One region of the Nonomuraea africana genome, then DNA from elsewhere that is predicted to be linked to it. Evidence: riboswitches for the same ligand, from Rfam matches in the RefSeq annotation. Region 1 holds a riboswitch; the other holds the start of a gene.
The links. Region 1 has a riboswitch for cobalamin ahead of cobN (cobaltochelatase subunit CobN). Riboswitches for the same ligand answer to the same signal wherever they lie in the genome.
Positions count from the first base shown of each region.

Region 2: another riboswitch for cobalamin. It lies ahead of H4W81_RS07835 (ribonucleoside-diphosphate reductase subunit alpha); the one in region 1 lies ahead of cobN (cobaltochelatase subunit CobN).

Region 1 is NZ_JADBEF010000001.1:8,566,140-8,570,932, forward strand. Features, by position in the region: gene cobN (cobaltochelatase subunit CobN) at 1-3,220, opposite strand, end outside; cobalamin riboswitch at 3,310-3,500, opposite strand; gene H4W81_RS49640 (precorrin-3B synthase) at 3,512-4,774, shown strand; gene H4W81_RS41105 (precorrin-8X methylmutase) at 4,771-4,793, shown strand, end outside.
Region 2 is NZ_JADBEF010000001.1:1,705,813-1,710,605, forward strand. Features, by position in the region: gene H4W81_RS07810 (alpha/beta hydrolase family protein) at 1-312, opposite strand, end outside; gene H4W81_RS07815 (ArsR/SmtB family transcription factor) at 392-967, shown strand; gene H4W81_RS07820 (DUF4180 domain-containing protein) at 1,022-1,411, shown strand; gene H4W81_RS07825 (formylglycine-generating enzyme family protein) at 1,422-2,090, shown strand; gene H4W81_RS07830 (Bug family tripartite tricarboxylate transporter substrate binding protein) at 2,227-3,135, shown strand; cobalamin riboswitch at 3,140-3,323, shown strand; gene H4W81_RS07835 (ribonucleoside-diphosphate reductase subunit alpha) at 3,409-4,793, shown strand, end outside.

The sequences.
Region 1 (4,793 bases):
AGGCCGCGGGCGCGCGTCCGGTCAGCGCCCGTACGGTGGCCACCATCCCGCCGTGGTACTGGAAGTAGTCGTCGGAGTCGGCGATGTCGTGCTCGCGGGTGTCGATGTTCTTCGCGGCGACCGCGATACGGCGGTAGGCGCTCTCCATGTCCTGGCGGGCGGGCACGCCGTCCAGGTCGCGGCCGTAGGCGAAGCCGCCCCACACCGCGTACACCTCGGCCAGGTCGGCGTCGTCGCGCCAGTTGCGGCTGTCGATGAGGGGGAGCAGGCCCGCGCCGTACGCGCCGGGGCGCGAGCCGAAGACGCGCATCGTGGCCCTGCGCTCGTCGCCGTGCCCGGCCAGGTCGGCGGTCACGTGGGCGCGGACGTGGTTGTCCTCGTCCGGCTCCTCCAGGGCGGCCACCATGCGCACCGCGTCGTCCAGCAGGGCCACCACGTGCGGGAAGGCGTCGCGGAAGAAGCCGCTGATGCGGACCGTCACGTCGATGCGCGGGCGGCCGAGCTCCTCCAGCGGCACGGGCTCCAGCCGGGTGACCCGCCTCGACGCCTCGTCCCAGACCGGGCGCACACCGAGCAGCGCGAGGACCTCGGCCACGTCGTCGCCCGCCGTGCGCATCGCGCTGGTGCCCCAGACCGACAATCCCACCGAGGTGGGCCACTCGCCCGTCTCTGCGCGGTAGCGGGCCAGCAGCGACTCGGCCATCGCCTGGCCCGTCTCCCAGGCGAGCCTGCTCGGCACCGCCCTCGGGTCGACCGAGTAGAAGTTCCTGCCGGTCGGGAGGACGTTGATCAGGCCGCGCAGGGGGGAGCCGCTCGGTCCCGCGGGGACGTAGCCGCCGTCGAGCGCGTGCAGGAGGTGGTCGATCTCGTCGGTCGTCCTGGCGAGCCTGGGGACGACCTCGGTGGCGGCGAACTCCAGGATCCGCGTCACCATCTCCCACCCGGCCCCCGGCTCCCCGTCGAGGGCGGGGTCACGTTCGGAGAGGTCAGCCGGCTCTGTCGTACCGAGGACCGATTCGGTCACCTCGGCGGCCGCGGCGGGGTCCCAGCCCCTGGCCTCCATGCCCTCGACCAGTGCCCTGGCCGTCCCCTCCGCGGCGTCCACGTCCGCCAGGCCCGCGGTGCCGTCCTCGGCCAGGCCCAGCGCCTCCCTGAGCCCCGGCAGCGTCTGCGCGCCCGCCCACATCTGGCGGGCGCGCAGCATCGCCAGCACCAGGTCCACCCGCACCGGACCCGCGGGCGCGGACCCCAGCACGTGCAGGCCGTCGCGGATCTGCGCGTCCTTCACCTCGCACAGCCAGCCGTCCACGTGCAGCAGGAAGTCGTCGAACTCCGCGTCGTGCGGCCGATCGGCCAGCCCGAGATCGTGGTCGAGCCTGGCGGCCTGGATCAGCGTCCAGATCTGTGCCCTGATCGCGGGCAGCTTCGCGGGGTCCATCGCCGCGATCGAGGCGTGCTCGTCGAGGAGCTGCTCCAGCCTGGCGATGTCCCCGTACGTCTCCGCGCGGGCCATCGGCGGCACCATGTGGTCCACCAGGACGGCGTGCGCCCTGCGCTTGGCCTGCGTCCCCTCGCCCGGGTCGTTCACCAGGAACGGGTAGACCAGCGGCAGATCGCCCAGCGCCGCGTCGGGACCGCACGCGGCCGACAGCCCCGCCGACTTGCCAGGCAGCCACTCCAGGTTCCCGTGCTTGCCGACGTGCACCATCGCGTGCGCGCCGAACTCCGCCGACAGCCACCGGTAGGCGGCCAGGTAGTGGTGGCTGGGCGGCAGGTCGGGGTCATGGTAGATCGCGATCGGGTTCTCGCCGAAGCCGCGCGGCGGCTGCACCATCACCACGACGTTGCCCGCCCTGAGCGCGGCCAGCACGATGTCGCCCTCGTGCGTGAACAGCTCGCCGGGCGGCGGGCCCCAGTGCCGCTCCATCGCCTCGCGCAGTTCCTCGGGGAGCGTGCCGTACCACTCCAGGTAGGTGGCGGACGGGATGCGCACCGGGTTGGCGGCCAGCTGCTCCTCCGTCAGCCACTCCTGGTCCTGCCCGCCCGCCGCGATGAGCGCGTGGATCAGCGCGTCGCCGTCCTGGTCGGCCACGCCGGGCAGGCCCTCGCCCAGGTCGTAGCCCGCCTCCGCCAGCCTGGCCAGCAGCTTCACGGTGCTCGCGGGGGTGTCGAGGCCGACCGCGTTGCCGATCCTCGCGTGCTTGGTCGGGTAGGCCGACAGCATCACCACGAGCTTCTTGCTCGCGTTCGGGACGTGCCTGAGTTTCGCATGCCGTACGGCGATGCCCGCCACGCGGGCCGTGCGCTCGGGATCGGCCGCGTAGACGGTCAGGCCGTCCTCGTCCACCTCCTTGAACGAGAACGGCACCGTGATGATCCGCCCGTCGAACTCGGGGATCGCCACCTGCGAGGCCGCGTCCAGCGGGGACAGGCCGTCGTCGTTCTCCTCCCACGCCTGCCTGCTCGTGGTCAGGCAGAGGCCCTGCAGGATGGGGATGTCGAGGTCGGCCAGCGCGCCGACGTCCCACGCGGCGTCGTCGCCACCGGCTCCCGCGGTCGCCGGCCTGCTGCCCCCGGCGGCCAGGACGGTCACCACCAGCGCGTCGGCCTGCCCCAGCACGGAGAGCAGTTCGGGCTCGGCCGTACGCAACGAGGAACAGAAGACGGGCAGCGCGCGCCCGCCCGCCTCCTCGATCGCCTCGCAGAGAGTGCGGACGAACGCGGTGTTTCCCGCCAGATGATGCGCCCGGTAGTAGAGCACCCCCACCACGGGCCGCCCGTCGCCGGCCGCCGGCCCTTCGCCGAGCAGTCCCCAGGTGGGGGTCGGCTCGGGGGCGGCGAACCCGTGCCCGGTCAGCAGCACCGTGTCCGACAGGAAGGCGTGCAGCTCGGCCAGGTTGCCGGGGCCGCCGTGGGCGAGGTAGGCGTGCGCCTCGGCACACGTGCCGCCGCTGACGGTGGACAGCTCCATCAGTTCGGCGTCAGGCGCCTGCTCCCCGCCCAGCACCACCACCGGCCTGGGACCCGCGAGCAGCCGGTCGAGGCCCTCCTCCCACGCCCTGCGCCCGCCGAGCAGCCGCACCACCACCAGGTCGACGCCTTCGACCAGCGCGGGCAGCTCCTCGGGGGTCAGCCGTGCGGGGTTCCCCAGCCGGTACGCGGCGCCACTCGCCCTGGCGCTCAGCAGGTCGGTGTCGGAGGTGGAGAGCAACAGCACCACCGTCTGGGCACCAGAGGTCGCCTGTGACGGGGTTTCGGGGGTCGCCTCGGGCACGGCGGAACTCCTCCCTCGGGGTCCTCGCCCCGGTCGCGGGTGTCACGAGAGCGGGAGTCTCCTGGCTTCCGGATCGACGCTCACCCCGGCCTTCCCGTCCGTTGCCGGACAGTGGCCTGTGGTGGGGTTCGCTCCCCGGTTACAGTGGCGGGACCGCGCCGGCATCACACCGGCTTCCTCCGTTCGCCCTCGTCTGCGATCAGCCTAGAGGGTTTTGAACGGGTTACCATCCTCCCCGTGGACATAGCCGACTTTTACGGACATGTGCGCCCTGACGCCTGTCCGGGGGCGCTACAGGTCCACACCGCCGCAGACGGCGCCCTCGCCCGCATCCGCATCCCGGGCGGCGCGCTGTCCGCGACCCAGCTGCGAGAGGTGGCCGCCTGCTCCGCCGAGCTGGGCTCGGGCGTCATCGAACTGACCTCCCGCGCCAACGTCCAGCTCAGAGGCCTCCCCTCCACCCCCGCTCCATCGGCAACGGAAGCGGGGGCGTTCCCCGCTCGGATCGCCGCAGTGGGGCTGCTGCCGTCGGAGACGCACGAGCGGGTGCGCAACATCCTCGCCTCGCCGCTCGCCGGGCGGGTGGACTCGTCTCTGATGGACGTGCGTCCGCTGGTCACCGCCTTGGACCGGGGGTTGTGCGCGAGTTCGGAGCTGGCCGGGCTGTCGGGCCGGTTCCTCTTCGCGCTGGACGACGGCACGGGCGACGTGCTCTCCATCGGCGCCGACGTGACCTTCCTGGCCACCTCGCCCTCCGACGGCCTCCTCCACCTCGGCGGGGCGACGGCCGGAATCCCGGTGCTCGTGGACGAGGTGGTCCCGTCAATGCTCGCGGCCGCCTCGGCCTTCCTCGAGCTGTCCGGTGGCACGGCCTGGCGCGTCAGTGACCTTCCCGACGGCCCCGCCCTGCTCGCTTCCCGCCTGCTCCACGGTGGGCCGGCTGCATCGAAGGACGAGGGCGTGTCATCGGGCCGTCCCTCCCGAGAGATCGCGGGCCCATGGGTGCCGGACGCGAGGGTGGTCCCGCAGCGGGACGGGCGGGTCGCCTTGGAGGTGGTGGTCCCGCTGGGACGGCTCTCCGCGGACCAGGCCGTGGCGCTCGCCGACGTGGCCGGTGAGGTGCGGATCACGCCCTGGCGGACGGCCGTCCTTCCCGACCTCCGTCCCGAGGACGTCGGGCGGGTCGCCGACGAGCTCACCCGGATGGGACTGGTCACCGGGTCCGGCACTGCCTGGGCGGGGCTCAGCGCCTGTACCGGGCGTCCGGGGTGCGCCAAGTCGCTCGCCGACGTCCAAGGCGATGCCAGGCGATGGGCGGCGGGCACCGGAGAGCTGTCCACGCCCGCTGTCCCCGACGGTGTCCTCGTGCACTGGGCCGGGTGCGAGCGGCGGTGCGGGCGTCCGAAGGGGGAGGTCGTCGACGTGGTCGCCACCCCGACCGGCTACCGGGTCGGCCATGGCAGGAAGACAGAGAAGACAGAGACCAGAGGGGACATGTGAGCGACTACATCCGTGACGG
Region 2 (4,793 bases), 6.9 Mb from region 1:
GCCCTCCGACCGCTTGTCGTAGACCAGCACCGTGAGGCCGCGCCTGGCGAACTCGGTGGCCTCGGTCATCAGCTTCGTCCTGGGCGTGCCTGTTCCGGCTCCGTGGACGAGGACCAGGCCGGGCCTGCCGCGCTGGTCTCCCCGGGTGGACAGGACCGTCCCGCGCAGGGTGAGCCCGCCGCCGCCGGTGAAGCTCACCTCCGTCGCGACCAGCTCCTCGGGGGCGGGGGCCGCCTGCGCGGCCGTCGCGGGCCCGGTCAACGCGATCAGCGCGATCAGCGCGGCCACGATCATCACCAACACTCTGCTCATATCGCCGACAGTAGTCTGCAGAGAGTTCTCGGCAAAGCTTTCTCTGCAGATATCCTTCTGGAGTACTAGGCTGCTCGTCATGAAGGATGACGAGCCGTGGGTGCTGGACGATCCTGGGAAGCTCAAGGCGCTGGCCCATCCGATGCGCCGGGCCATGCTGCGCCACCTGGGGCTGCACGGGCCCGCGACGTCCACCACGCTCGGCTCGCTACTGGACGCCAAGACGGGCACCACCAGCTACCACCTGCGGCAGCTGGAGAAGTACGGGTTCATCGAGGAGATCCCCGAGCGGTCGGCGGGGCGTGAGCGGTGGTGGCGGCGGGTGGAGACCGGCGACATCCGGCTGCCCCTTCCGGCCGAGCTCGCGCCCGAAGACCGTCCCGTGCTGGCCGAGTTCCACCGGATCGGGCTGGAGGAGGACAAGGGGATCCTGCTCGACCTGCTGCCCGCCGCCTACGCGGCGGATCCGGCCTGGGTGAAGGTCTCCAGGGGCCTCGGCCGGATGCGCCTCGGCGAGCTGGAGGAGTTCTTCGAGGAGTACCTGGCGCTGCTGAAGAAGTACAGCCATCGGGCCGCCGACGCTCCGCCCGACGCCAGGCCGCTGTACGTGCGCCTGCTGGCCCTGCCCGCCGACCTGCCCGCGCAGGGGGAATGAGACAGAAGCTTCCCTATCACTCCCTTTATGCCCTAGGTTAGGGAGCGATGCAGGATGAAAGGGAAGATTGTGCCTGACGTGATGCAGGAGCGGGGCGGGGTGCCGGTGCTGATGTGCGACCCGGCCGGGCCGCCGGTGGCGACCATGCAGGACGTGCTCGACCTGATCGCCGCGGCCTTCGCCGGCGCCGGGGTGGTGGCCGTGCCCGCGAGCCGCCTGGACGCGCGCTTCTTCTCTCTGGGCACCCGCTTCGCCGGTGAGGTCATGCAGAAGTTCGTCAACTACCGGCTGCGACTGGCGATCGTGGGCGACATCTCCGGGCATCTGGCGGCCGGCTCGGCCCTGCGCGCCCTCGTCCACGAGTCGAACCAGGCGGACCAGGTGTGGTTCCTCCCCGACCTCGAGTCGCTCGACGCCCGGCTGCGCACCGCCGCGATCTCGTGACCACGGGGCGATGAACCTCGCCGAGCGCATGATCGAGATCCCCGCCGGGGAGATCGTCCTGCGTGACGAGGGTGCGAAGACGACCTGGAAGGTCGAGGTCGGGGCCTTCCTGCTGGCGCCGTGTCCGGTGACCCGCGAGCGGTACCGCGCCGTTCGCGGCGAGGGGCCGGCGAGTACGGCCGGCCCGCGCACGCCGGTGACCGACGTCTCCTGGACGGACGCCGTCCGGTTCTGCAACCTGCTCTCGCGGGCGACGGGGCTCGAACCCTGCTACTCGATCGGCGACGACCCCGACGGGCAGGACGTGCTCTGCGACTGGCGGGCCGACGGCTATCGCCTGCCGTCCGAGGCGGAGTGGGAGTACGCGTGCCGGGCCGGGACCGCCGGTGTGCGCTACGGGGAGCTGGACGAGATCGCCTGGTACCGCGGGAACTCCGGCGGCGAGGTGCACGACGTCGCCACCAGGGCGCCGAACGCGTGGGGCCTGCACGACATGATCGGCAACGTGTGGGAGTGGTGCTGGGACGTCTATGATCCCAGGGTCTACGGCCCGTACCGCGTGTTCCGTGGCGGAAGCTGGTTCGACCATCCGCGAGGATGCCGGGCGTCGTGCCGCCGCAAGAGCCACCCGGCCTTCCGTGTCGACGACCTCGGCTTCCGGCTCGCCCGATCGCTGTGACGCGCGATCTCTGCGGAGCGCCGCAGATCCACGGTCACGAGAATACCCCGATATGCCACTAAAGGTGTAACTCGCTGTGATGTGTACATAACTTTATGTATTGGGGGATCTGGGCGGGGATCGGGGAGGGGCGCGCATGCGCCGTCGGGACTTCGTGGCGGGGGCACTGGGCGCGCTGGCGTGCCTGGCCGGATGCGGCACCGAGCCCGGGCGTCCCGTGCCGAGGTTCGCCGTCGTGCCCGCGGGCGCCTCGTGGGAGCCCATCGCCGAGACCCTCTCCGGCCTGCTCGACCCCGCCGACCTGGCGCGGGGCGGCACCCGGTTGACCGTCACGGGCCTGCCCGCCCTGGCCGCGGCCGAGATGGCCAGGACGAGCGCGCGCGGCACGCCGATCGCCCGGCTGGTCGGGGACGTCGAGGTGCTGGTCGTCGCGAGGAAGTCCCGCTTCCCGGACTTCGACGCCTTCGCCGCGCACCTGGTGGCCTCTCCAGGGGAGACCGTCCTGGCGGGCAGGAAGCAGGGGGAGTCGGACCATCTGCTGTTCGGGCTGGTCGCGCGAGGGCTGGGCGCCGACGCCCGCGTGCTCGACTACGCGGGCTACCCGACCTGTGAGGACGCCGCCGAGGCGCTGCTGACCGGCAGAGTGGGGGTGGCGGCGGGCCCGCTGGGTCAGTGGCGGGAGCGGATCGCCGGGGGCCGGGTGCGTGTGCTGGCGGTCTCGTCGGCCGAGCGGGTCGAGGGGATCGACGCGCCGACCCTGCTGGAGTCGGGGGCGCGCGTCGACTTCGCCGACTGGAGCGCGGTGCTCGGTCCCGACGAGATGGGCGACGGCGAGCGGGCCAGGGCCGTGGACCTGCTCGACGAGGTCGCCAGGTCCGAGCGGTGGCTGCGGGCGTGCAGGGACAAGGGGTGGACGCCGCTCCCGCTCCTCGGCGACGACTTCAGGGTGTGGCTCGGCTCGGAGACCGCCAGGACCCGCGCGGTCCTGGGCGAGCTGGGACTGCTCGACACAACCTGTGGGCGCAGTTGCGCCCGCGGCCACTAGATGTAGGATCCTGGTCGTCGCTGGTTCGCCCCCGTCGCAAAGGGGCGGAGCAAAAGGGAACCTGGTGCGAGACCAGGACTGCCCCGCAGCGGTGAGCGGGAACGACCGCCGTCATGGAAGCGACGGCCAGTAGGAAGCTGACGAACGCCCGCGAGTCCGAAGACCTGCCAGCGGTATGACCTGTCCAGGGCCTCGAGGGAGGGCCCGGGGGTGTCGCGGCCTGCCCGCGTGCTCTCGCCTGCCCTCACGAGGATGAGCTCGCGAGGAGAGAGCGTGACACAGATCGTTGAGGTCGACCGCAGGCTGGCCATCGAGGAGGCCGCCGCCCGGGTGATCGCCGACCCGGAGAACTCCAGGGTCGCGGCCAGGCTCCTGGCCGAGGAGATCGCCGACGAGGCCGCCACGCACGGGGTGCGGGCCTTCTCGGAGTCGGTCGCGGCCACCCACGCCGCGGGGCTGGTCCAGGACGGCCTGGCCGCGTTCGTGAGCGCTCACTCACCCGAGCTGGACGCGCTGGTCGACGAGAGCGCCGACGAGCGGTTCGAGTACTTCGGGCTGCGCACCGTCTACGACCGCTACCTGCTGCGCCACCCCGAGACCAGGCGGGTGCTGGAGCGGCCGCAGCACTTCATGCTGCGCGTGGCGTGCGGCCTGTCCTCCTCCGTCGCCGAGGCCGCCGAGCTGTACGCGCTCATGTCCACGCTGTCGTACCTGCCCAGCTCGCCCACCCTGTTCAACTCCGGCTCGCGCCGCCCGCAGCTGTCGTCCTGCTTCCTGCTCGACTCGCCGCGCGACGAGCTCGAGGGCATCTACGAGAGGTACGGCCAGGTGGCCAGGCTCTCGAAGTACGCGGGCGGCATCGGCATCGCCTGGACCAGGGTGCGCTCCCGCGGCTCCCTGATCAGGGGCACGAACGGCCACTCCAACGGCATCGTGCCGTGGCTGCGCACCCTCGACTCCAGCGTCGCCGCCGTCAACCAGGGCGGCCGCCGCAAGGGCGCCGCGTGCGTCTACCTGGAGACCTGGCACGCCGACATCGAGGAGTTCCTCGAACTGCGTGACAACACCGGCGAGGACGCCCGCCGCACCCACAACCTCAACCTGGCCAACTGGGTGCCCGACGAGTTCATGCGCCGCGTCGAGGCCGACGCGATGTGGTCGCTGTTCGACCCGAAGGTGGTGCCGCACCTCACCGACCTGTACGGCGAGGCGTTCGACACCGCCTACCGCGCCGCCGAGGCCGAGGGGCTGCAGACCCGGCAGATCCCCGCGCGCACCCTCTACGGCCGGATGATGCGCACGCTCGCCCAGACCGGCAACGGCTGGATGACCTTCAAGGACGCCGCCAACCGCGCCTCCAACCAGACCGCCCGCCCCGAGAACGTCATCCACCTGTCCAACCTGTGCACCGAGATCCTCGAGGTCACCAGCGACGGCGAGACCGCCGTCTGCAACCTCGGCTCCATCAACCTCGCCGCCCACCTGGCGGGCGGCTCGATGGACTGGGCGCGGCTGCGGGCCACGGTCAGGACCGCGGTGCGCTTCCTGGACAAGACCATCGACCTGGGCTTCTACCCGACGCCCGAGGCCGAGGCGGCCAACCTGCGGTGGCGGCCGATCGGCCTGGGCGTGATGGGCCTGGCGGACGTGTTCTTCTC